3 regions of the Bradyrhizobium sp. ISRA464 genome follow, and region 3 is predicted to be linked to each of the others. Evidence: riboswitches for the same ligand, from Rfam matches in the RefSeq annotation. Region 3 holds a riboswitch; each other region holds the start of a gene.

Region 1 (8,165 bases), 1.2 Mb from region 3:
CGCGTCGCAGAAGATCGGCGCGCCGCTCTGCAGGGCGGCCCGTGCAGCGGTGGCCATGCCGGGCGTGAAGCGAATATGCGCTTCGAGTCCCACCATGCCGGCGGCATGGATCATGCGCACAACCACCGGCTCCTCGTCGGGCGTGAAGCGGGCGAGGTCGGCCTCGGACCGGATGGTCGCAAAGGATTGCCGATAGATCGCGGCCCCGTCGGTTTCATAGCTATGTGGCATCAGCGGCCTCCCACCAATGCGGAGGGATCGGCAACGATGCTGGCGACGCTCAGTCCACGCATCACAGGCATATCTCGCGTCGAGCCGTTTCGGACAAGGTCAAAACCCTCGCGTGTTGCAACGAGCGTGATCATGGCCGGACCGGAATGCGCACAACCCTTGGCGCAGCCGGAGACATGGAGCCTTGCATCGGCCGGAATAAGCGGTGCAAGCGCTGATGCCAAGGCGCGCGTGTCGGCATGCGCCTCACGGCAGCGCGGCGCACCGCTGCAAGCGATCACGCGGAGCGCCGGATCGTCGGGGCGCGTGATCAGGTCTGCTTCATGGGGCATCTCGCGCATCCCTTCCGCCAGCAGCATCCGCCACGGCGTCAAGCGAAGGGCTTCTGCGTTAGCGGCGAGGCGGCGCAGCGTTCCATGCGGCACTTGACCGAATGCAACCCCGACCATCGCGCCCGGCGCATAAAGACCGGGAAGCGGATCGGCCGCGCGAGGCGCCGGTTCGGCGTCGCCGCGAAGCGCATCGGGCAGACGTGCGCCGGTAGCGATATGGGCTACCATCCGCCGCCTGTCGCCGTTGGCGCAACCCGAGGCGACGAACCATTCGGCCAGCGCGAGCGCGACCTGCACGGCCTCGCTCCGTGTGACGCAACGGCCGAACCTTGCGCCATCGGCGCGCACCAGCAGCCCGCCGGCGGGATCGCGCTCGATCCGTACGTCCGCGGACGCTCCGGCCAGCACCCGCGCGTGGCCGTCATCGATTGCAAAGCCAAACTTGGTCGGAAGATCGAGCGAAGCGCTAGCAAGACCGAGCTCAAGTTCGGCGGCGAGCGCGCAACTATCATCGCCTTCAGTCCAGAACGGCGTCACCAGAACGTTGCGCCGCGCTTCGGTCTCCGGATCCGGATCGAGCAATCCGAGCCGCGCGAGCCCGTCGATCAGGAGCAGGTGGCCGCGATCGCCGACCCCGCGGATCTGGAGGTTGGCGCGGCTGGTCAGATCGATCAGCCCGTTGCCGTGCTGTCCGGCCAGATCGGCGATTCCGGCTGCCTGCGCAGCGTCCAGCCGTCCGCCGCGCGGGCGAATGCGTACCACGAGCCCGTCGCCCGACTGCATCGGTCGCAGCGCGCCGGGGCACCAGCCCTTGATCGCGACGGTGCTCATGACGCCTCCCGCAGCGCGGCCGCGATCGAATTGCGCCGCGTCTTCCAGAGTGCGGCCTCATGCAAGCGCGTGAAACACGTTTCCATCGCTGCCAGCGCCGCCGGATTTTCACGCGCCATGAATGCGCGAACGTCGCCGTTGCCCAGCGTCGCATCATAATAGAGATCGAACAGATGCGGCGGCACCGCGCCGGCAAGATGGGCAAAGGCCGCCATGTGTTCGAGCGTCGCGGTGATCTCGGCCGCGCCGCGAAAGCCGTGACGCATCATCCCCGCGATCCAGGCCGGGTTGGCGGCGCGCGCACGCACCACCCGCGAGATCTCCTCGGTCAGCAACCGGGCATGCGGCCGATCCGGCCGCGTCGCGTCGAGGTGATAGAGCGATGGAGCCTTCGCGCCGACGCGCTGGGCCGCCGCGGCGACGCCGGCCTCATGCGCGGCATAGTCCGCCGCAAGCAGCAGATCGGTCTCCGGCAGATCCTGGGTATGGACAAAGGCATCGGCCGCGGCGAGCCTGGCCTCGATGCCGGCGCGGTCCGGCCGCATTTCGCCATCGGCGGCGAATGCAAAGGATGATGCCGACAGCCAGGCTTCCCCGGCGGCTTCGCGGGATTCCTGTGTGAAGACATCCAGCGTCGAACCGGCCCCAACCCCATATTGCCCCGGACGAGGTCCGAACACGCGCGAGACGCGCCGCGTATAGGGATTTTCGTCGCCTTCCTCGCGGCGCTCGGACAGCGCCTCGGCCGAGGCCTCGAACAACTGGGCGAGACCTGAGAAGACGTCGCGGAACAGCCCCGACACGCGCAGCGTGACGTCGATGCGCGGCCGGCCGAGCTCTGCCGGCGCGATGATGTCGTAGCCCGAGACCCGGCCCGAGGCGTGATCCCAGCGCGGCGCGAGGCCGGCGAGATGCAGGGCCATCGCGAAGTCCTCGCCGGCGGTGCGCATCGTCGACGAACCCCAGAGATCGACGACGAGGCCTTTCGGCCAGTCGCCCTGGTCTTGCAGATGACGGCGCAACAATTCCTCGGCAAGCTTGACGCCTTGCGCATGCGCCGACGGCGTCGGCACCGCGCGCGGGTCGACGGCAAACAGATTGCGTCCGGTCGGCAGCACGTCGCGGCGCCCGCGATACGGCGAGCCCGAGGGTCCCGGCGCAATGTGTCGGCCGGAAAGCGCATCGCGCAGCGCACGCTTCTCCGCCTCGCCGCATGCGCCTTCGCCGAACACATGCAGCCCGTCGCCGAACTGGCTCTCCTTGAGATCGCAGACGAAGCGGTCGATCTGTGGAATGGCCTCGGGCGCCGACACCGATGCGGCGAGACCCAGATCGTCCTCCAGCCCGGCGAGGCGCGCTTCCTCGCGGATTGCCGCAATCAGGCGCTGGCGCCGCGCGGGATCGAGGCCGTCGGCGGTCGAATATTCATCAAGCAGCTGTTCGAGCCGGCGCAGGCCTTCCGGCAATGCGGCGTTCGTTAGCGGTGGCGGCAGGTGGCCGATCGTGACCGCGCCGATCCTCCGCTTGGCCTGAGCCGCTTCGCCGGGATCGTTGACGATGAAAGGATAGATCACCGGCAGATCTCCGATCAACGCCTCCGGCCAGCAGCAGGACGACAGCGCGACCGATTTGCCCGGCAGCCATTCGAGCGTCCCATGCGCGCCCATGTGCACGATGGCGTCGATACCCTGCTGCCTGAGCCAGAGGTAAAACGCGACATAGGCGTGGCGTGGCGTACGCGAGAGATCGTGATAGTCGGCGTCGCGCTTGCCGACGTCGCCGCGCTCCGGCTGAACGGCGATGAAGGATTTGCCGCATCGTATCGCCGCGAATTGAAATTCGCCGCTGTGGCAATCGGGATCATGCTCCGGCGCGCCCCAGGCGTTCGCGAGGTCGTCCTGAAGCTGGCGCGGAAGGCCGGCCAGCGACGCGCGATAGTCGGCGACGCTCCATGTCAATTTCTGCTGCCGCAGAACCTCGCCGAGTGACTCCACCGCCTCGACGTCGAACCCGGCGACCGCGAGATCGGACAGCAGCACATCGACGGAGGCGAGGGCATCGAGCCCGACCGCATGCGCGATCTGGTGGGGGCGGCCAGGATAGTTCGAGAGCACGACGGCGAGCCGTTTCTCGTGCGTCGGCTTATTCGCAAGCCGGTGCCAGGCGGCGACGCGCGCGGCCACAGCGGTGATACGCTCGTCGTCCGGCCGGTGCGCAAGACGCGCAAACTGGAGATCGGGATCGCGCTCGCCGGGAGACTTGAAGCTCACGACGCCCGCAAACACGCGGCCGTCGACCTCCGGCAACACCACGTGCATCGCCAGATCGCCGGGGGAAAGACCGCGAAGTGACTCCGCCCAATCGTCGCGCCGCGCTGTCGACAGGGCGACCTGGAACACCGGGCAGGATGCGGAATCGAACGGCGTCGTACCGTCGTCGCCGACCGCGGAGAAGGCGGTCGCGTTGACGATGGCGGCGGGAGGGCACTGCGCAAACTGGGTGCGCACCCAATCGGCGACGCCCGCTGCCTTCAGCGAGCTGACGAACACGCCGTAAGCATCAAAGCCCTTCTGCCGCAGCGCGCCGATCAACGCGTCGACCGGCGCCGTGTCGCCGGCCGCGAGATAGGAACGATAGAAGGTCACCAGCGCCCGCGGCCGGTTGTCTGGTGCCGGCAGCGTCGCGACGGCACCGAGCCCGGGATCGTAGACTCCGATCTCCGGAAGATCGATCTCGCCGACGACCGGGCCGGCATAGAGCCCCGACGCCAGCGCGAGCTGGGCGATCACGGCCTGCGCCGCAACGGGACCGCCCTTGTCGCAGAGCACCTTGAGCCGTCGCAGCGTAGAGACCGGCAGGGTAGAGAATTCATCCAGCCGCAGGTCATCCCGGCCATCCGCCGGCAGCACCGCAAATGCGATGTTGCGCTCTCTTGCCAGGCGATGCAGCGCGGCCAGCCCATATGACCAGTAGGGTTCGCCCCCGATCAGGCGCACGAGGATGCCGCGCGCCTGCGACAATGTCCGTTCGATATAGGTGTCGACCGACAGGGGGTGGCGCAGGTCCGCCAGATTCGCGAGCCGCAACGACGGCAGCGACCCGCAGCCGCGCCGCCAGCCGGATGCGAACGCGGCAAGATCGCTGTCGGAAAACGAGAGCACCACGAGATCGGCCGGATCCTGGCCGAGGTCCCTTGGTGTCGCGGTCTCGTCAAGACCGCGGCTCTCGCGGAAGACGACGTGCATCAGACACCAAGTCGCGCCCTGATGGCGGCCTCATCGATATCGCCGTGTTCGCCGATTACGACCAGCTTCGACTGCCTCGGCCGCACGCCCCAAGCCAGGTCGAACTGATGCCTCACGCGCTCGCCGACCGATTGCACCAGCAGGCGCATCGGCTTGCCCGCGATCGCGATATAGCCCTTGGCGCGCAGCACATTCTGCTCGCGCGCCAGTCCCTTGATCGATGCGACCAGCGCATCGACATCGGAAACTTCCGGGAGGTCGATCACCACGGAATTGAAATCATTGTGTTCGTGCTCGTCCTCGCCATCGTGGTGAGACGGACGTGCCGCGAGGTCGTCTTCGGCAGCGGCCTCGAGACCCAGGATCACGCGTGCGTCGACCGCGCCGTCGACGACCGGCAACATCGGCACCTGCCGCGGCATTTCGGCTGCGATCGCCAGCCTGGCCGCTTCGAGGCCCTCGGAGCCGGCGAGATCCGCCTTGGTCAGCAGCACGATGTCGGCGCAGGCGATCTGGTCCTCGAACACCTCCGACAGCGGCGTCTCGTGATCGAGATTGTCGTCAGCCGCGCGCTGCGCGTCGACCGCGGCCGGGTCGGGCGCAAAGCGGCCGGCGGCAACGGCCTCCGCATCGGCCAGTGCGATCACGCCATCGACCGTGATCCGCGAACGGATCTCCGGCCAGTCGAACGCCTTCAGCAGCGGCTTCGGCAAAGCGAGCCCCGATGTCTCGATCACGATATGGTCGGGTCTCACGCGGCGCGCGAGCAATTGCTCCATCGCCGGGATAAAATCGTCGGCGACGGTGCAGCAGATGCAGCCATTGGCGAGTTCGACGATATTTTCGCTCGGGCAGTTGGCATCGGCGCAGGATTTCAGGATCTCCCCATCGACGCCTTCGCTGCCGAACTCGTTCACCAGCACCGCAAGCTTCTTGCCGTTGGCGTTTTTGAGCAGATGCTGGATCAGCGTCGTCTTGCCCGATCCGAGGAAGCCGGTGACAACGGTGACGGGCACCTTGGTGAGCGTGTTCATTCTGCGGCCTCTGGCACAACGACTATGGGTGGAATGCGGGCGAGCGATTGCTTGCGAAAGATCTGCGGACGGCTGCGCCACGGCACGATGCCGTCGGGTGCCGCGGCATAGGCGGACGCACCGGCGATCACATCCGTCGCATTGGCCGCGGACAGGCGGCCATAGACGTAGGACCATCGTCCCGGCGCGCTGAGCGCGACCGAGCAGCCCTGGCTGCACGCCGACAGGCATTCGACTGGAACCAGATTGACGCCATCAGGCACGCCGGCGTCGAGAATCGCCGCATGCAGCCGCGCGCCGGGCGTGGTCTCACCTTCCGCGAGCGTCTGGCCGGCACGGCAGGTGATGCAGACATGAAGTGTAACGCTCATCGCCCTTCCTGATTGACAGCGGGAGGCGATGAGGCACACGAACCGATCGATGGAAAGGTTCGTTCCCCGTCGCGGAACACCCCGTCCGCTGGTCTCAACTGCCGCGCTGGCAGGTCTCCCGGCTTGCGGAGCAGGGGGCTTCCCTTCGATCCCCGCCTTCCCGATTCCGTTGGGAATCAGTGGCTTTGGGCATCTCTCCGGTCACGGTCGCGGGGGCGGCTGCGCTTTGGGCCGACTTGAGCCCTATCGCATTCCCTCTTCGCCTGTCGTAGGACAGGCACCAACGCAGGGCCCACCATTCGTCCAAGCCCGGAACTTGTCAAGCCGAAGGAACGTCAGATGATGTCTGAACGAGATGCCGCCGAGGACGAAGCCGGCGGCTCCGAGGCTGCGCTGGATGCCCGCCATGCCGCCAAGATGGCCAAGAAGAAGGTCGCCCGTGATCGAATCATGGCTACCAAGAGCGGTGAGAAGGGACTGATCATCGTTCATACCGGGGCCGGGAAGGGAAAATCATCCTCCGCCTTTGGCATGATCGTCCGCTGCGTGGCGCACGGTTTCCCCTGCGCGGTCGTGCAATTCATCAAGGGCGCCTGGGATACCGGCGAACGCCGCCTGCTGACCGGGCATTTCGGCGACCTCTGTCAATTCCACGCGATGGGTGAAGGCTTCACCTGGGAAACGCAGGATCGTGCGCGCGATATTGCCGCCGCGCAAGCCGGCTGGGAGAAGGCCAAGCAACTGATTTCCGATCCAAGCTTGCGCATGGTCGTGCTCGACGAGATCAACATCGCGCTCCGTTACGATTATCTGGCGATCGCCGATGTCGTCGATTTTCTGAAGACGTCGAAGCCGCCGATGACGCATGTCGTGCTCACCGGGCGCAACGCCAAGGAGGAGTTGATCGAGATCGCCGACCTCGTCACCGAGATGACGCTTGTGAAGCATCCGTTCCGGTCCGGCATCAAGGCCCAACCGGGCGTCGAGTTCTGACAGCATAGCCGGGCACGCAAAGGCGATGGCGCGCACATTGATGATCCAGGGGGCGGGCTCGGACGTCGGCAAGTCGCTGATCGTCGCGGGCTTGGCGCGCGCGGCCAAGCGACGCGGCCTGCGCGTGCTGCCGTTCAAGCCGCAGAACATGTCGAACAACGCGGCCGTCACCGTCGATGGCGGCGAGATCGGACGCGCGCAGGCGCTGCAGGCACTTGCCGCCGGCGTCGAACCGCATACCGACATGAACCCGGTGCTGCTGAAGCCGGAGAGCGATGTCGGCGCCCAGATCATCGTGCAGGGCAAGCGCGTCGCAACGGCGCGCGCCCGGGAATATGCCGCGATGAAGCCCTCATTGATGGATGCCGTGCTGGAGAGTTTCGCGCGGCTGAAGGATCGCGCCGATCTCGTGCTGGTCGAAGGGGCCGGCAGTCCTGCGGAAGTCAACCTGCGCAAGGCCGACATCGCGAATATGGGCTTTGCCCGCAAGGCCGACGTCCCGGTCGTGCTGATCGGCGACATCGATCGCGGCGGCGTCATTGCGCAGCTCGTCGGCATCAAGGCGGTGATCGATCCCGAGGACGCCGCGATGATCTGCGGCTTCGTCATCAACAAGTTTCGTGGCGACCCGACGCTGTTCGACGACGGCTACCGGCTGATCGAGGCCCGCACGTCATGGCGCGGGTTTGGCGTGCTGCCCTGGTTCGTCCGCGCCGGCGAGCTTCCGGCCGAAGATGCGTTTGGGCTCCGCGAGGCGCGCAAGCCCGGCCAGTGCAAGATCGCGTTTCTTGCGCTGTCGCGCATCGCCAATTTCGACGATCTCGATCCGCTCAAGCTCGAACCGGGCGTCGATCTCGTGATGGTGCGTCCCGGCGAAGCCATTCCGGGCGACGCCAGGCTCGTCATCCTGCCCGGCTCGAAATCGACGCGCAGCGATCTCGCCTTCCTGCGCGCACAGGGCTGGGACATCGATCTTCTGGCACATCGTCGCCGCGGCGGGCATGTGTTGGGGCTGTGCGGCGGATACCAGATGCTCGGACACAGCGTGGCCGACCCGGACGGGATCGAAGGCTCCGCCGGCGAAACGCGCGGCCTCGGACTTCTTGATGTTGCGACCGTCATGACCGA
Region 2 (8,165 bases), 1.2 Mb from region 3:
CGACTTCCGCGAATAGGTTCCGAGGTGTTGATATCTGGAGTGTCGATATTTGGGGTGTTGATATTCGGGGAAGATGGACAAGATAGAACAAGAAAGTCGTAGCCAATCGATGTGCCATTTTTCATGGATCGCTGGCCCGCCCCATCCTTTGGTTCCTTCGAAGCACACTTTGCTCGTTCGAAAAATTCGCGCCAATGGCGGAACGCCTCCCTGGAGGAGATCGAGTCACCCCACCTGACGCGTTCTTGGCGCGAGGGGCGGCGAGAAACCGGGCGGCGCGCAGGACGTTGATTGGGCAACCGGGGAAAATCGTCGATGCAGGCTTGAGGAGACATGCATATGCAGGTGCACGAAATCATGCGGCAGAAAGTAGAGATTGCCGATCCGAACATGACGATCCGGGATGTTGCCCGCAAAATGCGCGCAGGGAATATTGGCTGCTTGCCCGTCGGTGAGAACGACCGACTGATCGGCATGATCACAGATCGCGACATCGCGGTACGGGCAGTCGCCGATGGCCGCGCGCCGGGAAATACGTCGGTTCGCGATGTTATGTCGGAAGGTGTCGGGTACTGCTTTGAAGATGATGATGCAGAAGCGGCGGCGCAGATCATGGCCAAGCATCAGGTCCGACGCTTGCCGGTACTCAATCACGACAAGCGGCTGGTCGGGGTGATCGCGCTTGCGGATCTCGGCCGATCTGAGGCGCGCTCGGCGCAAGGCGCCCTGCACGGCGTCTCCGAGCCGACCGACAAGGAACGTCGCCACATCTAGGGAGGTTTGCGGCAGCAAAGCCGTTGGCGACGGCGATGCGATTGACTACAGCAGAAGGAGGCGGTCATGACGTTCAGCTTGACAAGTCCTGCGTTCCGTGACGGCGATCAGATTCCGGCGAAATACACCGCGGATGGCGAAAACGTCTCTCCGCCTCTGGAGTGGTCCGACCCGCCGGCGGAAACCAAAAGCTTTGTGCTGGTTGTCGAGGATCCCGATGCGCCGTCCGGTACGTTCCGCCATTGGGGCCTCTATAACATTATGGGCGAGCGATCGATGTTGCCGGAGGGCGTTGGCCACGGCGCGAAAACGGAGAAACTGGGAAAGGGTGTCAACGATTTCGGCGAACCGCGTTACCGCGGCCCCGCGCCGCCCAAGGGACACGGAACACATCACTATCATTTTAAGCTTGCCGCGCTGGATGTTGACGCGTTGTCACGAGCCCCCAAGATGTCCGTCGAAGACATCTGGAAAGCCGCCCAAAAGCACACGCTCGCTCAAGCTGATCTGGTCGGGACTTACAGCCGCTGACGAGTCCTTATGGAGAGAGATGGTCGCCATAGAGAGATGAACACGGTTCTTGTGGCAGTGGTCTCTATTGGCCTTCGGACAACGGTTCGCTCCAAGCTGCGGCGTGCGGGGATGCGCCAATCAGCTCTCGGCAGTGCGGTCGCGATGATAGGCGATCATCAGCCGCCGCTATTTCTGGCCGCCTGTCCTGCAACTCATCAGCGGGGCTGCGTCTCGATATAGGCTTGGTGTGCCGGAGTGGGATTATGAATGCAAAACACGAGCGGAGTTTTGAAGAGGCCGCGGACCTTGTCCTGCATGCAGAAGCAGCGAACCGCTATTTGAATGAGCTCTGCGCGGCTTGTGCAGATGGCGACAAGTCCGCGGCGCGAAGGTATTTGCGCGAAGCGATCAGCGAGCTTGATATTGCACGAGCCCTTCTACGCACCGGGCTCTAATGACTCTCCGCAACGCCTTCGGAACTTCTCTGCGCGTCGGATGACGGCCGAGCTCTGCGAGGTCCGCCCGATGGGGCCGGCAACTTATTCGTTGACGAGACTGCCGCCGCACAAGGGAAGCTCGGAGAGGGAACCTGTTCGCGACCGAAAATCGCGCTAGAGCATGATCCGGAAAAGTGTGTAGTGGTTTTCCGAAAAGATCATGCTTAAACGAGAAGCTAAAGCGCGATGACGATTCAACGCAATCTCATCGCGCTTTAGGTGTCGCGCTGCATGCCTTACGGCCGGTCTCGATCGCCTGCGGGCGCCAGACGCCGTCGCAGCCGTCGGCAGCCGATCACAATGCCGCTGGTCGACACGATCGTGCCGATCAGCGAGAGCAGCCAGACCACGATGTCGCGCGATGGGGCGCAGCGCAGCAGCAGCGGAAAATCGAGGCTGTGCAGCGCGTTGAAGAGCCAGCGATAGGTGCGGCGTCCATCATCGCTGCGATCGAGGATCTCGGCGGTGACGGGAGAAATGTGCAGCCAAGTGTGGACGGGATCGGCGAAGCCGATCCGCAAGACGGGAAACTCGCGCTCATGGTGGAGCGTGTACCAGTAGGCGTCTGATACATCGATCCGACGCGAGAACGCCATCGTCGCGTCGGAGATTGCGCGGCGCGCGGCTTCGATGATCTGATCGTGCGATAATGTTGTCGGCGCGGCCGTCGTCGGCTCCGCAAGACTCCGACGGCCATTGTTATCATCGAGCACCATCAACGGCCGCCCACCGACCCAGACGAATTTCGCCTCCACGGCCGCCGTCGAGGGTGTCGATTGGAAGCTGGTGGCGATATCGGGCGCGTCGTGCCCGCTATATCTGGCGGCGATATCCCTGGTGATGCCGCGGCGGGAGAACGCCTCCCCGGGATTGAGCGACAGCCAACCGCTGAACATCCAGGTGAACACGAAGATGCCGCCGATCAGGCCGGCGATGTGATGCCAGGCCATCCAGCCGCGATACGGCGAGACGGTGCGGCGCGCGTAACGGCGCGTCAGCCGCAGCCGGAGAATGCCGATCCAGAAGCCGGTGACCGCCACGACGAGGCATATGCCTGAGATCCACAGCACGACCTGCCGCCACAGCGGACCGTCCTTGCGCAGGACAGTCGGATAGATCCAGTGCGGGATCGAGCCGAGCCAGTTCCAGACGCGCTCCTGCCGCGTCGTGTCGAGCGCGATCTCGCCGGTGCGGGACGAGACGTAAAGCTCAGTGCCGTCACGATCGCCGAGCGCGATCAGATAGAGCGGCCGCAAGGGATCGAACCGCGCCGTGACGGACCATTGATCGCGCGTCACGGTGTCGAGCAAATGCGGCTGCGCCGCATGAGGGTGATGGCCGGCAATCGCAAGGGCTTGGTCCGCCGTGATCCCGTCAATGACGCTGCCGTCGATTGCTGAAATGGTGATGGGGTGCTGCCCCCACCCGGTCACCCGATAGATCGGCATGTCAGACATCATCGAGAGGCGCAGGTCGCGCGGATAATGCTCCATACCCGCGATCGCCATGGCGCGATCCGGTGCGATCTGCACCTTGTTCCAGGCAATAATGGGAAGCGCGGCGAGGCGCTCCCGATCGGTTAGGCGCGGAAAGGCCACGTACATCATCACAAGGCCGGAGATGAACCACATCGCGAACAGCAGGCATGTCGCGATGCCGATCCAGCGATGGATGACATAGAGCCATCGCCGTCCGCGCCGGATCAACGCGCTGCGCATGCTCAGAACTTCACGTTGACGGACAGTTCCGCGGTGCGCGGCATGCCCAGGAGCCACTGCCCTGTACCGTTCGAGGTCACCGCGTAAACCTTGTCGAACAGATTGTAGACACGGAACGCGACTGTGGTGCGGTCATCCGGCCTCCACCTGATACCACCGTTGACCACGTTGTAGCCCGGCCGCAACTGGGTGTTGGCAAGATCGGAGTACATCTGACCGACGAATTGCACGCCGCCATAGACCGACCAGTTGGGCGCGAAGTCCCAGGTCAGCCAGATGTTGGAGACCTGCTGCGGCACGTTGACCGGAACATTGCCGTCATAGCTCACGATCCTCCCGCCGACCACCTGACTGTTGTTGTCGTATCTGGCGCGCAGCAGCGCTAGGTTGGCGTCGAGGCGCCAGCCGTCGTTCAGCGCAAGGCCGATCGATCCCTCGATCCCGCGGGATGATTGCTGGCCGATCTGCAGCGCCAGCCCGGTGGGATTGCTTGGATCGGGAATCGTCAGGCCGGTCTTGACGATTTCATAGGCCGCCAACGTCCACTCGCCGCGGCCGCCCCAAAACGACTGCTTTACCCCGATCTCGGTCTGCTTGCCGACGGCGAGCTGGAAGGTCTTTTGCGTGGTCGGCAGCGAGATGAGATTGGTGACGGGATCGACGCCGACCGCATATTGACCATAGAACGCGAGGTTCTTGATCGGCTCATACACGAGGCCGGCGCGCCAGCTGGTGCCCGACAGCGAAACGTCGAAGCTGTTCGATGGCACCTTGTCATCGGTGCGATCGACTTCGGGACGATCATACCGGACGCCAGTGACGAGTGACAATTGATCGGTCAGCGAGAGCCGGTCCTCGGCGAACAGCGCGTATTGATTGACGATCGCGTTGAAGCCCGGCGCGGTCGCCGTCGTCGTCGCGAAGAACGATCCGGGATCGAAGACATAAGGATTCACCGACGACGCGCCGCCATAGGGCGAGTTGTTGGTGTGGGTGAAGTCGATCCGGTTGACGTCGAACCCGGCAATGAATTGGTTCGCAAGGCCGAAGATGTGCCCGCTGAGGGTCGCATCCATCCGGTTGCCGAGTTGCTTCTGGTCGTGGAAGATTTCGATATAGCTGGAGCGATCGATCAGCTGCGTCTTCGGATTCCAGGCGTAGTTTTCGACGTCGCGCCAGTGCCGCTCGCTGGTCAGATAGTAGAGCGTGTTGTTGATCTTTACGCCGTCGGCAACGTCCCATTCGGTCTTGAACTGGCTCCAGCTGTCCTGATAGCGAATGGTGCTGTCTGATGCGTTGTAGTTCTTGAAGCGCAGCGCATCCTGGATTGTGCCGTTGATCAGCGGCGTGCCGAAATAGCGCGACGGGCTGCGGTCGCCATAGTTCTCGGAGAGCGTGAAGGCGAGATTGTCGGACGCCTGCACCCGCACCGCGGCGGAGACCACCGCATTCGAGGTCGTGTCGCGATCGACCCAGCCGTCCGACATGTTGCCGGTGGCATTCACGCGGTACGACACATTGGGGTTGATCGAACCGCCGCTGTCGACCGCGAGCCGTCGCGTCATGTTGCTGTCGAGCGAGACCTCGGCTTCGTTGTAGGGCGTCGCGAGCGGCTTTTTCGGGATCACGTTGATGACGCCGCCGATCGCGCCTTCGCCGTACAGCACCGAGGCCGGACCGCGCAGCACCTCGATGCGTTGCGTCGACCAGGTGTCGTATGGGAACGTCAGGGTTCCGGAGCCGATATAGAAGCGCGTGCCGTCATACAACGTCATCACCGAATTGCTGCCGGCGAAGCCGCGAGTACTGAACGACAGGCCGCCATTGCCGGGAGCGGGCGTTGCGATGAAGCCGGCCGCGTTCTGGGTGACGGCATCGATCACATTATGCTGACCGCGTTCGGCGATGGTCTCCGACGAGATGACCTCGACGCTGGCCGGCGTTTGCAGCGGTGTCAGGTTGAGGCGGCTGCCGGTTCCTTCCGGCTTGGTGGCATTGAGCGTCGGCGATGCCGATGCGGACGACGCGGCTGGTTGCGATGTCCCGTGCGCTCCCGGATTTGCTGCCGGCCTCGGCCGGGACCGCGCGGCGGCGGTGCTCTTTCGCGAAGAACGTTTCGGCTTTGCGGCGGCGGGAGGCGAGACCTGGATCGGATCCAGCCTGGTTGATGGAGCGGTCTGCGCCCAGCCTTCGGCCGGCAGCAGCAGCGATGACAATGAGCAAACGAGGCCAAGGCGCCATCCGAGCGCGATGGAGGAAAATGCGGACATGAAGGGACTCGCGGTTAACGTGGCACGTCACCGCGAACGCGGACACCGCATGCCGAAAGGCAATGCGCCGATCCCCACCAGGACGCCCCGCCCGATGTGCTCGCGTGTGACCACGACTGACGGCAGGTCTCCTGGCTCACGGGTTATCGCCTGTCGACGCCTTCCCGGGCAGCTTGGCCCAGTGGCACATTGACGAAAGGCTCGCCGTTTACAGTTGCGGGGACAGCTACGGCCTTGGGCTCACACCCGCACCGCATTCCCTTTTGATCTCCCGAAGGAGAACCGTCGCGATCAACATAGTTTTATTTGGAAACAACTGTCAACAATTCGGCCGCGACCGCTCTAACTCAGAGTACTCCTGTAGTGGAGTAGGCCTTCGCAACGAAACGCCAAAGCGCGGCGACGCGGACCGTCAGCGTCGAACTGTGAACTCACCCGAGCTTCGTCGCGATTCCCATTTCGCCTGCTCGAGCTCCGGCCGGTCGCACTCTGTCTCGGGGTAACCGATACAGAGATAGCCGATGAACTTCCAGGACACCGGCACGTCGAGAATGTCGTGGATGCGGACCGGATTGAGGATCGACACCCAGCCCAGTCCAATGCCTTCCGCACGCGCGGCAAGCCACATCGAGCAGATGGCGGCGACGACGGAATATTCGGTCGTTTCTGGCATCGTCGCGCGTCCGAGGCCCGAACCAATGCTGCTCGTCTTTTCCGCGAACACGGCCAGATGGCCCGGAGCCTCTTCCAGGCCCGACAGCTTGAGCGCCGCATACTTTGCTGCGCGCTCGCCCGAATAGGACTGCAACGCCTCTGCATTGCAGGCCTTGAAGTCATCGAGCACCGCGCTGCGCCTCGCCTTGTCCTCGACGATGACGAACCGCCACGGCTGGCTGAGGCCGACCGACGGCGAAAGGCAGGCCGTCTCGATCAGCCGCTCCAGGGTGCCGTGCGGCAGCGGATCTCTCCGAAAGCGCCGCACGTCGCGGCGCCACACGAACAATTCGTGCAGTTGCCGGCGAAACGTATCGTCGAATGAGATCATCAGGATCGTCGTCCGGTCTTGAGGAGAGCAGCTGGCAGCAGGATTGTGATCCTGCCAAGCCGCGCGAACGCGCCAAGCATATCACCGATCGGGCACGCCGGGCTTTTGCGAAGCGCGATGCGATGCCTCATTTGAGCTTCATCGGCAAGCCTGCCACGACAAATTCCACTTCGTCTGCCACGCCAGCAATGGTCTGATTCATGAGGCCGGCAGCATCGCGAAAGGCCCGCGCGAGCGCATTGTCGGGCACGATGCCGAGGCCGACCTCGTTGGTCACCATGACGACAGGGCTGTGCTGGCGCGGCAGCGCGGCAGCAAGGCGATCAATCTCACGTGACCAGTCGCGCTCCGCATGAAGAAGGTTTGAGAGCCACAGCGTGAGGCAATCGACAAGCCTGGCGCCGCCACCGTCGGTCTCGACCAGTGCCTCGACGAGGTCGAGCGGCACCTCCCGTTCGATCCAGTCGTTGCCTCGCCGCGCGCGGTGGCTGGCGATGCGCTCAACCATCTCCGCATCGAGGGCTTCTGCCGTGGCAATATAAACGGGCTGCCCGGAAAACGAGCGCGCGCGGAGCTCGGCGCGCCGGCTTTTTCCCGATCGAGCTCCGCCCGTTATCAGAATGACGGCCATCATGATCTCCTGTCGGGCCAGCACTAATCACCAAACGCGGTGAAAGACAAAGCCGAAATCGGTCGCGCAGGGCTTGCGCTCACGCGGGGTCTTGCGCATCAGGAGAGGTCGAGGCGGGAGATGGTGCGTGAGCTTTGCGGGAGCGATGGCGGTGGCCATGGTTGTGGATGCTCTGATCGGCTGGCCGGCGTGGCTGTTCGCGCGTGTCGGCCATCCCGTGACCTGGCTTGGCCGGCTGATCAGCGCCGTCGATACCGGCTGGAACCGGACATCTGCTCCGCCCGCGCTGCGTCGCGCGGCAGGTATCGCGGCCGCAACTCTGGTGATCGCGGTGGCAGCGGGACTCGCTTGGGCGATTCAGATCGTGCTCCCCGCAGGCTGGACCCGCATCGTCCTGGTCGGACTTCTGGCATGGCCGCTGGTTGCCTTGCGTTCGCTCCACGACCACGTCGCTGCGGTCGCAGACCTGCTGGCGGCCGGCGATATCGCCGGTGCGCGCATGGCGGTATCGCGCATCGTCGGGCGCGATCCCGCAACGCTTGATGATGCCGGCATTGCGCGCGCGACGATCGAGAGCCTGGCCGAGAATGCGTCCGACGGAATCGTCGCGCCGGTGTTTTGGGGCGCGCTGTTCGGGCTGCCCGGCATTGTCGGTTACAAGGCGATCAACACGCTGGATTCCATGATCGGCCACCGCACCGCGCGGCACGGGGTTTT
Region 3 (8,165 bases):
AGCTTCAGTACCGCCGCCACGCAATTTGTTGCCCATCCGACCAGGCAAAGCGAAATACCACGGGTCCTGGGGTGTGCCGGCCTTTCGCAGACCGGCGTGTGATCGACTCCGGAACGGTCTTTTCGCCATATCCCGCCGACTAGCGGGATATTCACGCAATTGGACCGCCCGCCTTTCAGCGCAGTGCATTTGTCCGAGTCGACATTCACCATCGACGACGGCGTTCGGGCCGACGATCTTCATGCAATCAGCAGGCTGCTCGTAACTCGCGGGCGGCTGCGACCATATTGACCAAGGCGGGAAGCACCTCCTCCCATCTTCGGGTTTTTAGGCCGCAATCTGGATTGATCCAGAGCTGCGAATCGGACAATCGCTGCCTGGCCAGCGTTATGAGATCTTTCATTTCGTCCTTGCCGGGAACGCGTGGCGAATGGATATCGTAGACACCCGGCCCGATTTCGTTCGGATATTTGTAGTTCTTGAAGGCGTCGAGCAATTCCATCTTCGAGCGCGACGTCTCGATTGAAATGACGTCTGCGTCCATCGCCGCAATCGCATCGATGATATCGTTGAATTCGGAATAGCACATGTGCGTATGAATCTGAGTTTCGTCGGCAGCACCGGACGAACAGATGCGAAAGCTATCCACGGCCCAATCGAGATAACTCCTCCATTGTGATTTGCGTAACGGCAACCCTTCGCGCAACGCGGCCTCGTCTATCTGGATTATTGTCGCTCCCGCCTCCTCAAGGTCGAGCACCTCATCGCGGATCGCAACCGCAAGCTGGCGGCAGGCATCGCTTCGCCGAATATCGTCACGGACAAAAGACCAGTTCAGAATCGTCACCGGTCCAGTCAACATTGCCTTCATTGGCTTGTTGGTCAGCGACTGCGCGTATCGCCACCATTCGACCGTCATCGGCTTCGACCGCGAGACATCCCCAAACAGAATTGGTGGACGGACGTAGCGCGAGCCATACGACTGAACCCAACCGTGCTTGGTGAAGGCGAATCCGGAAAGCTGCTCGCCGAAATACTGCACCATGTCATTGCGCTCGAACTCACCATGCACGAGAACATCGAGCCCGATATTCTCCTGCCATAGCACCGCACGCGCCGTTTCCTCTCTGAGAAACTGCTCGTACTGCGCGTTGCTCAACCCTCCTTTGGCATGGCAAGCGCGGGCATTGCGAACTTCCGCGGTTTGCGGAAACGATCCAATGGTCGTCGTGGGAAATGTCGGCAAGGCAAACCGCGCGCGCTGGGCCTCGGCGCGCTTTGCGAAAGGACTGCAACGGTAGCGCTTGGTTTGGTCGATCGCAGCCATGCGCGCAGCGACGTCCGCATTGTGGATCTTGGGCGATTGCTCGCGTGCAAGTGCCGCGTTTTTTGATGCCGCGAGCACATCGGCCACGCCGGCACGATCGCCAGCAAGCGCCCTTCCTAGGGTCGCTAGTTCCTTAATTTTCTGAACCGAGAAAGCCAGCCAGCTCTTTACATCGGAATCGAGATCGGTTTCGAGCCCCAGGTCGATTGGAACATGGAGCAGCGAACATGAGGGGGCGATCTGGACGCGATCAGTGCCGAGTTTTGCCACGGTGGGCGCCAGCTGATCGACCAGCGCTGAAAGGTTGGAGCGCCAAACGTTGCGCCCATCGACGACCCCCAGTGAGAGAACGAGATCGTTGCGAATCCCAGCGACGATCGCGTTCAGCGGGTCTGCCCCCCTTACCAAGTCGACGTGGAGCCCGGAAACCGGCAAAGCCAAGGCCGTATCGAGATTACCGCCGATGGTCCCAAAGTAGGTCGCCAGCATGATTTTAAGAGCAGGTATCTCCCTAGCAAAATAGGTATAGGTACGAAGCAAGGCTTTGCGGGATATTTCGTCGAGGTCCAAGACCAGACAGGGCTCATCGAGCTGAACCCATTCTGCGCCGCGCGCGACCAGCTCACGAAGAACGTCGACATAGACCGGCAGCAGTCGATCCAACAGCGACAATGGATTGAATGAAGGATCTGCGCTCTTGCCAAGCTTCAGGAAGGTCACTGGGCCAATCAGCACGGGACGCGTCTGGTAACCAAGCCCCTTTGCCTCCTCATATTCCTCAATCGGCTTTCGAGAAGAAAGCCTGAAGATCTGCCCCTTGTGAAATTCAGGGACCATATAGTGGTAATTGGTGTCGAACCACTTCGTCATCTCCTGCGCAGGCGCGCCCTGTGCAGGATTGGAGTGAGGGCAACTCGCATCGAGTTCACCGTTCGGCGCACCGCGCGCCATAGCGAAGTAGGTGTAGAGCGGTACAGGACCTGTGGTGCAATCGTAAACATCCGGAATGGCGCCCACCATCACACTGGTGTCGAGCACATGATCGTAAAGCGAGAAATCATTCGACGGAATGACGGTCGCGCCGAGCGATTTCTGCCGCGCCCAGTTAGCAGTGCGCAGTCCAGCTGCCGCTTCAAGCAGCTGCGCTTCGGTGGACTTCCCGGTCCAGTAGCTTTCGAGCGCGAATTTGAGTTCACGGCGCGGACCGATGCGTGGCGTACCAAGTGTAGCAACGGGAAGTGAAAGGACGGACATAGCTCTAACCCCTGGTTTGGGGCAGAGGTCATGGCGATTGCGTGCAGGAAAAGCCGCCGAAGCGGCAATTGCTTGGCGCACCACCGGGACACCCCGCCCGCGGACGAATATGTTGTCGGGGCAGGTCTCCTGGCTTGCGGGTCATCGCTGCTGTCCGGCCTTCCCGAAACCAAGCGGTTTCAGTGACTTTATTGGACAGCGGCTCGCCGCTTACAGTTGCGGGGGCAGCGCCGGCATTCGACCGGCTTCCCTCTTAGCTCCGGATCAGTGCGCTCCGGAGAACCTCGACGAAAATCAGTTATCCGAACAAGCAGCGTTCCGTCAACCTCTTGGCACGGCATCCTTCTGCGGCTCCGCTCAACAAGTCTGTAGGTGTGGCTCCATCGCGACGATCGCGATCTAAAGCCCCCTTTGCGCGATGAGTGTGCCGGGCAGTGCTCGCTTCGAACTCGGCCCTGGTCTCTGCACGCGCGAGTACATCGGGGTCGCATTTTGCCTGCAGCCGATGGCACGCGACAGATCGGCTTCGACCGAGCTACCAGTCGGTAGCCTTTACTAGCATCTTCGACATGTGAATCTCTCGACAACTTAGCAAGATCCGCCTTGCGGGACCGTCACCCTTGGAAGCTGTGGGTCAAATCAGCTTGCCCATCCCGGGCAAAGTGGTTCGAGCGGCTGGGCCGGTAAGCAGCTCCCGGTAACGTATCTATCCCGTCGGCCGTGTGCGCCGAGACGTGCGAATATGCTCTGGAAGGCATGGAAGATCTTGGCACTATCAATCAATCTCGCTTTTGCCGTGCTGGGCGCCCCCATCGATGTCGAACGGACCAGCACTGCGTTTGCTATGTATTTCAGGCCGCTGGACCAACGGCCATTCTGCGACAGTGCTTCTTGGCCATAACCGTTCTCTTTCGCAGCGTCCTCGCTATGTTGCTACCCCCGAGTGGCGGTGATGGGTGCCAACCGTGCGCAACCGCTTGGCAGAAGGCCTACATGTCCTTCTCCAACAATCAGCGAGGGTTGGCCGTCACAGTCCGGGCCGACAGCGTGACGATGCACATGAGTGCTCCTAGTATCGCGAGAGCAAAAGGCAGCCCAGCCATGTGTGCAACGAGCCCGACGCCAGCTGGACCGACGAGGATACCGGCGTAACCCGCCGTCGTGACGGCTGCGATCGCCAAACCTGCCGGCATCACCTTCTGCTTGCCAGCACGGCGGCATAACACCGGCACGATATTCGATGCACCCAATCCGATAAGCAGCAAACCCGCCATGGCAATCGCAGCCACCGGCGCGGCCAGCAGGGCCACAAAACCGATCATGATCGGCACAGGTCCGAACATCAGTGTGGCGCGGTCTCCGATTCTGATCACGAGGGCATCTCCGGCGAGACGGCCTGCGGTCATCGCGATGGAAAACAACATATAACCGAACCCGCCATGCTCTTGCGCCACAAGACCTCTGTCAATGAGAAATAAGGCGCTCCAGTCGATCATCGCGCCTTCGACAAGGAAGGTGATGGCCGCAAGCACCGCTATCAGCAATACGCTGCGATGAGGCAAGACAAGCAGTGGCTCTGACGGCGTGCGACGTGTCGCAAGCAACCGCGGCCATGCCGACAAAATCGCAACTATCATTAGCGCCGAACAAGCCAGCGTCGAAGCAAACGAGTCAATCCGCAGCGAGAGCAAGGCTGTCAGGGCGCCAGCGCCCGACAATTCGCCGATGCTGAACTGTGCGTGAAAGGTGGACATCAATGGGCGGCCGGCTGCTCGCTCTACTTCGGCCGCTTGAACGTTCATGGCTACATTGATTGAGCCGAGTGAAGCGCCAAAGGCAAGCAGCACCGCCCCGAGTTTCAGAGGTGTACTGGCGATAGCGAGCCATGGCAGGGTCAGCGCAAGGCCAAGTCCACCTACAAGAATAGTGCGCCTGGTGCCGTAGCGCGCCCCCGACAAAGCGGTCAAAGGCATGGCGAAGAGGGACCCCATGCCGAGGCAGAGCAGCAGCAGACCAAGCACGCGATGATCGACCGCAAGGCGCTCCTTGGTGAGCGGCACCAGAGGCGCCCAGGCCGAGAAGCCGAATCCGGAGACAAAAAATATGAGTCGCGTCGCGAGCAGGCCGGCCGGCGGATCGGCAGACGGTTTTACGGGGCACTCCGCAGAGAACGCACGTTACGAGTACGGCGCGCCGGCGTTTGCCGGCGCATGCCTGCACACGGTGGGCAGCCCGACGACGATGTCGTCGCGGAACATGCTTCCGTTACTGCAAGTCCAGTGCCATTGCGAAATTAACGCGACGTTCCTGGTGCAAACTTTCGGATGAGCCTATTTCTCGCGACTGCTTGCTATTGCGGGCTGCGGCACCCTCGGACCCACGACGAGTTTGGAGAAGTGTTGTCGTAAATCTCTCAAACCCAACACGGCACCTCCGGCTCAGATGCAGCATCGCTTCGTCGTAGAGCCCCATTGTAAACTCGACGCATTGTCTCAAGGGGCTGCGCCGCGAAGCTGCCCTCCGCGGTCATTCTGCAAGGTCTTCTTGGCCGGTTCTAGTGCTTCTTGTTCTTCTGGATCTGCATGATCGAACCAAGAGCCTGGGGGATAGGTTGCGATGCGCTTAGCAAAAAACGACTGCGGCTCCCAGGTTTTTCCCTCGGCCTTCTCAAAAATGATGACGCCGCCACGAGTGAAGTACCGAGGTCCTGGAATATTGCAGTTCACCACAATCAGGGCGCGCCATAGGCCGCTCTGTGTGGCCTCTTTTTCATCAACTTTCTGCAGGTAATCCACCTGGATCGGATCGCCGATAGTGCAGCGGCCGTGTCGCAGAAGATCGCCCAACCTGCCCTGAGCAGTCATCACAAAGTTGAAGTTGATGGGGTTATGCAGAAAGTGGAGATTCACCGCCTTTTCGCCGTTTGCGATTTCACTGGAGATCAGAGAGAGTGCGAACGCCTTCCAGCCCAATTCTATCGGCTTGGCATATGGCGAATCGACTTTTAACGCGCCGTCGGGCGCAGCCTGCCAGATAATGGCATATTCGGCGGCTTTATCGTCGCGATGTTTACTCCACGAAAAGAAGGCATATTCGCTCCCATCGTTCGATTGAGCGACTCCCCACCTTCTCGGGACGAAGTGCGCGACCTTCGCGACCTTGGAAATGATTTGCTCGATAGTGTCACCGTCTTGCGATCGCCAGGTTGACTTGACCTTGTCGACAAGGATGCTGTCCTCCGCTCTGACATCGCTGCTCGCGACGACCACGGCACCTGGGCAAATCAACAAGAGGTCGAGACAGAGCCAAAGCATGCACCTTCTGGTCATTTTCGTCATCTTCGTCATCGCGACTGGTCAGCGCCGACGCTTGAGCGGAGCGCTAGATTAGACTCATTTTTTTGCTGCAGCTCTGGTCCCGCCGGGCCAACGCGACCTGTTGAGAGTCTCGAGAGAAGCGAGGTGCTGGCAATCTAGAACAACTGTATGCCAGAAAGCATCCAATGCACCTACCAGGAATGGTTGGGTGCGCTCACTCGAATCCTTCAGTACAGTCCAACCGTGAAGCGGTCGTGGGAAAGATACTGAAGAATACTAACGTCGTTACAGATTGTTGAAGGTGATTGATTTGCAAGCACTCGGCGCGCTGATCGGAATGCTTCCACTTGCAGCGTGGTCGATGTGATGATCAGGCAATATCCGTCGGCCGAAATTCGCGGGCACGGAGTCCAACTTGGTCTGACCGCCCGAACAAGGTCGTACGCGTGGGACTCATATTCCGTTTGTTCGCTCGGGCGGCAGATTTAGGTGAAGGTCGGCTTCGACGCCGGGCTCGGACGGCAGAACGTTCATATACCAGCACGACGGATTGCGCGCTGACGTTACCAGACCTACGATCAACCAGCTATTTCGAACAGGTGATTGCTCTGGCTTATTGTCCATTGCATTTGCCGAGCGATCCCCCGGCGCTGACGCCTCAGGTCAGATCGGCAGCCGCAACGAAATTTCAGTGCTCATGAACGTCTTCTCAGGTGTCAGTACCAGCATATCGACGACGGTCATGGACCCTGGGCGATCATATAAATACTTTACGTGCCAAAGCGAGCCGACGTCAGGGGAGACGACGAAATCGCGAGAGTCTAACGCTCTGGCGATCATTCGAACCGCCTCGCTATTCCGCATTGATAGAGAGAACACCGCGTCCATAAGAACGGCTAGGCTCATTCCGTCAGCAAGGAGTGCGCGAGCAATAGCGTCGCCGTGAACTTGCCGGAGCGCTGAGATGACTACCGCGACAGCCTCTGGGTCCCTCACTCTGCCCAGCCTATTGAATCGCCACATAATGCTGAGGACAGAGCCGTGCCGCGAGGATTGCGCCGCCGGCCCTACGGGGGGCTGAGACTACAGTTGCACCCCATCGGGCACACGATCTGCAACGATCCGGAGTGACCGCCCTCCTGGAATATGCACATCGCTGGTACGCTCCGGGATGAGTGGCAACGTCAGGTATGGCTCGCCAATACAAGCTCTCGCGCCTCACATTGCCCGATGCAAGCTGGACGACGGTATTCCAACACGGCTCCAAGGGAACGAGCCTCGTCGACAGCCTTGGTGGCCCGCTGTATCAATGAGCAAACAAAACCCCGGCAATTGCTGCCGGGGCTTTCTTATTTTTGCGTTCCGCGTGACGCGACTGGATCAGAAGTCCATACCGCCCATGCCGCCCATGCCGCCGCCCGGCGGCATTGCGGGGCCGGCAGCGTTCTTCTTCGGCAGCTCGGCGACCATCGCTTCCGTAGTGATCAGGAGCGCCGCCACGGAGGAGGCGTTCTGGACCGCCGCTCGCACGACCTTTGTAGGATCGATGATACCCTTGGAGACCAGGTTGCTGTACTCGCCCGTCTGTGCGTCGAAGCCGTAAGAGTACTGATCCTTCTCCAGGACCTTGCCGACCACGACCGAGCCGTCTTCACCGGCGTTGATCGCGATCTGACGGGCCGGCCACGACAACGCCTTGCGCACGATCTCGACACCGGTCTTCTGGTCGTCGTTCTTGGTGCGCAGGCCCTTGAGCGCTTCGGTGGCACGGAGCAGCGCCACGCCGCCACCCGGCAGGATGCCTTCCTCGACAGCCGCGCGGGTCGCGTGCATCGCGTCATCCACGCGATCCTTGCGCTCCTTCACTTCGACTTCGGTCGCGCCGCCGACGCGGATCACCGCGACGCCGCCCGCGAGCTTGGCGAGACGCTCCTGCAGCTTCTCACGGTCGTAGTCCGAGGTGGTCTCCTCGATCTGCGCCTTGATCTGGGCAACGCGAGCGTCGATGTCGGCCTTCTTGCCGGCGCCGTTGACGATCGTGGTGTTCTCCTTGTCGATCATCACCTTCTTGGCGCGGCCGAGCATCTGCAGCGTGACGTTCTCGAGCTTGATGCCGAGGTCTTCCGAGATGGCCTGGCCGCCGGTCAGGATCGCGATGTCCTGCAGCATGGCCTTGCGGCGATCGCCGAAGCCCGGAGCCTTGACGGCCGCGACCTTCAGGCCGCCGCGCAGGCGGTTGACGACGAGGGTGGCGAGCGCTTCGCCTT

What was found. A riboswitch is a leader RNA that binds a small molecule or an ion and turns the genes downstream of it on or off. The one in region 3 is predicted to bind cobalamin.
Region 1: another riboswitch for cobalamin. It lies ahead of MTX19_RS37565 (DUF1636 domain-containing protein); the one in region 3 lies ahead of metE (5-methyltetrahydropteroyltriglutamate--homocysteine S-methyltransferase).
Region 2: another riboswitch for cobalamin. It lies ahead of MTX19_RS37530 (TonB-dependent siderophore receptor); the one in region 3 lies ahead of metE (5-methyltetrahydropteroyltriglutamate--homocysteine S-methyltransferase).

The regions. Positions count from the first base shown of each region.
Region 1 covers NZ_CP094526.1:8,106,461-8,114,625, reverse strand. Annotated here, with positions in the region: gene MTX19_RS37585 (precorrin-8X methylmutase) at 1-231, opposite strand, end outside; gene cobG (precorrin-3B synthase) at 231-1,394, opposite strand; gene cobN (cobaltochelatase subunit CobN) at 1,391-4,639, opposite strand; gene cobW (cobalamin biosynthesis protein CobW) at 4,639-5,673, opposite strand; gene MTX19_RS37565 (DUF1636 domain-containing protein) at 5,670-6,044, opposite strand; cobalamin riboswitch at 6,135-6,344, opposite strand; gene cobO (cob(I)yrinic acid a,c-diamide adenosyltransferase) at 6,387-7,037, shown strand; gene MTX19_RS37555 (cobyric acid synthase) at 7,063-8,165, shown strand, end outside.
Region 2 covers NZ_CP094526.1:8,096,617-8,104,781, forward strand. Annotated here, with positions in the region: gene MTX19_RS37510 (CBS domain-containing protein) at 340-774, shown strand; gene MTX19_RS37515 (YbhB/YbcL family Raf kinase inhibitor-like protein) at 841-1,305, shown strand; gene MTX19_RS37520 (hypothetical protein) at 1,551-1,742, shown strand; gene MTX19_RS37525 (PepSY domain-containing protein) at 2,021-3,502, opposite strand; gene MTX19_RS37530 (TonB-dependent siderophore receptor) at 3,505-5,772, opposite strand; cobalamin riboswitch at 5,876-6,074, opposite strand; gene bluB (5,6-dimethylbenzimidazole synthase) at 6,185-6,817, opposite strand; gene cobU (bifunctional adenosylcobinamide kinase/adenosylcobinamide-phosphate guanylyltransferase) at 6,945-7,448, opposite strand; gene cbiB (adenosylcobinamide-phosphate synthase CbiB) at 7,576-8,165, shown strand, end outside.
Region 3 covers NZ_CP094526.1:6,935,567-6,943,731, forward strand. Annotated here, with positions in the region: gene metE (5-methyltetrahydropteroyltriglutamate--homocysteine S-methyltransferase) at 248-2,581, opposite strand; cobalamin riboswitch at 2,683-2,883, opposite strand; gene MTX19_RS32205 (MFS transporter) at 3,592-4,704, opposite strand; gene MTX19_RS32210 (nodulate formation efficiency C protein) at 5,074-5,919, opposite strand; gene groL (chaperonin GroEL) at 7,279-8,165, opposite strand, start outside.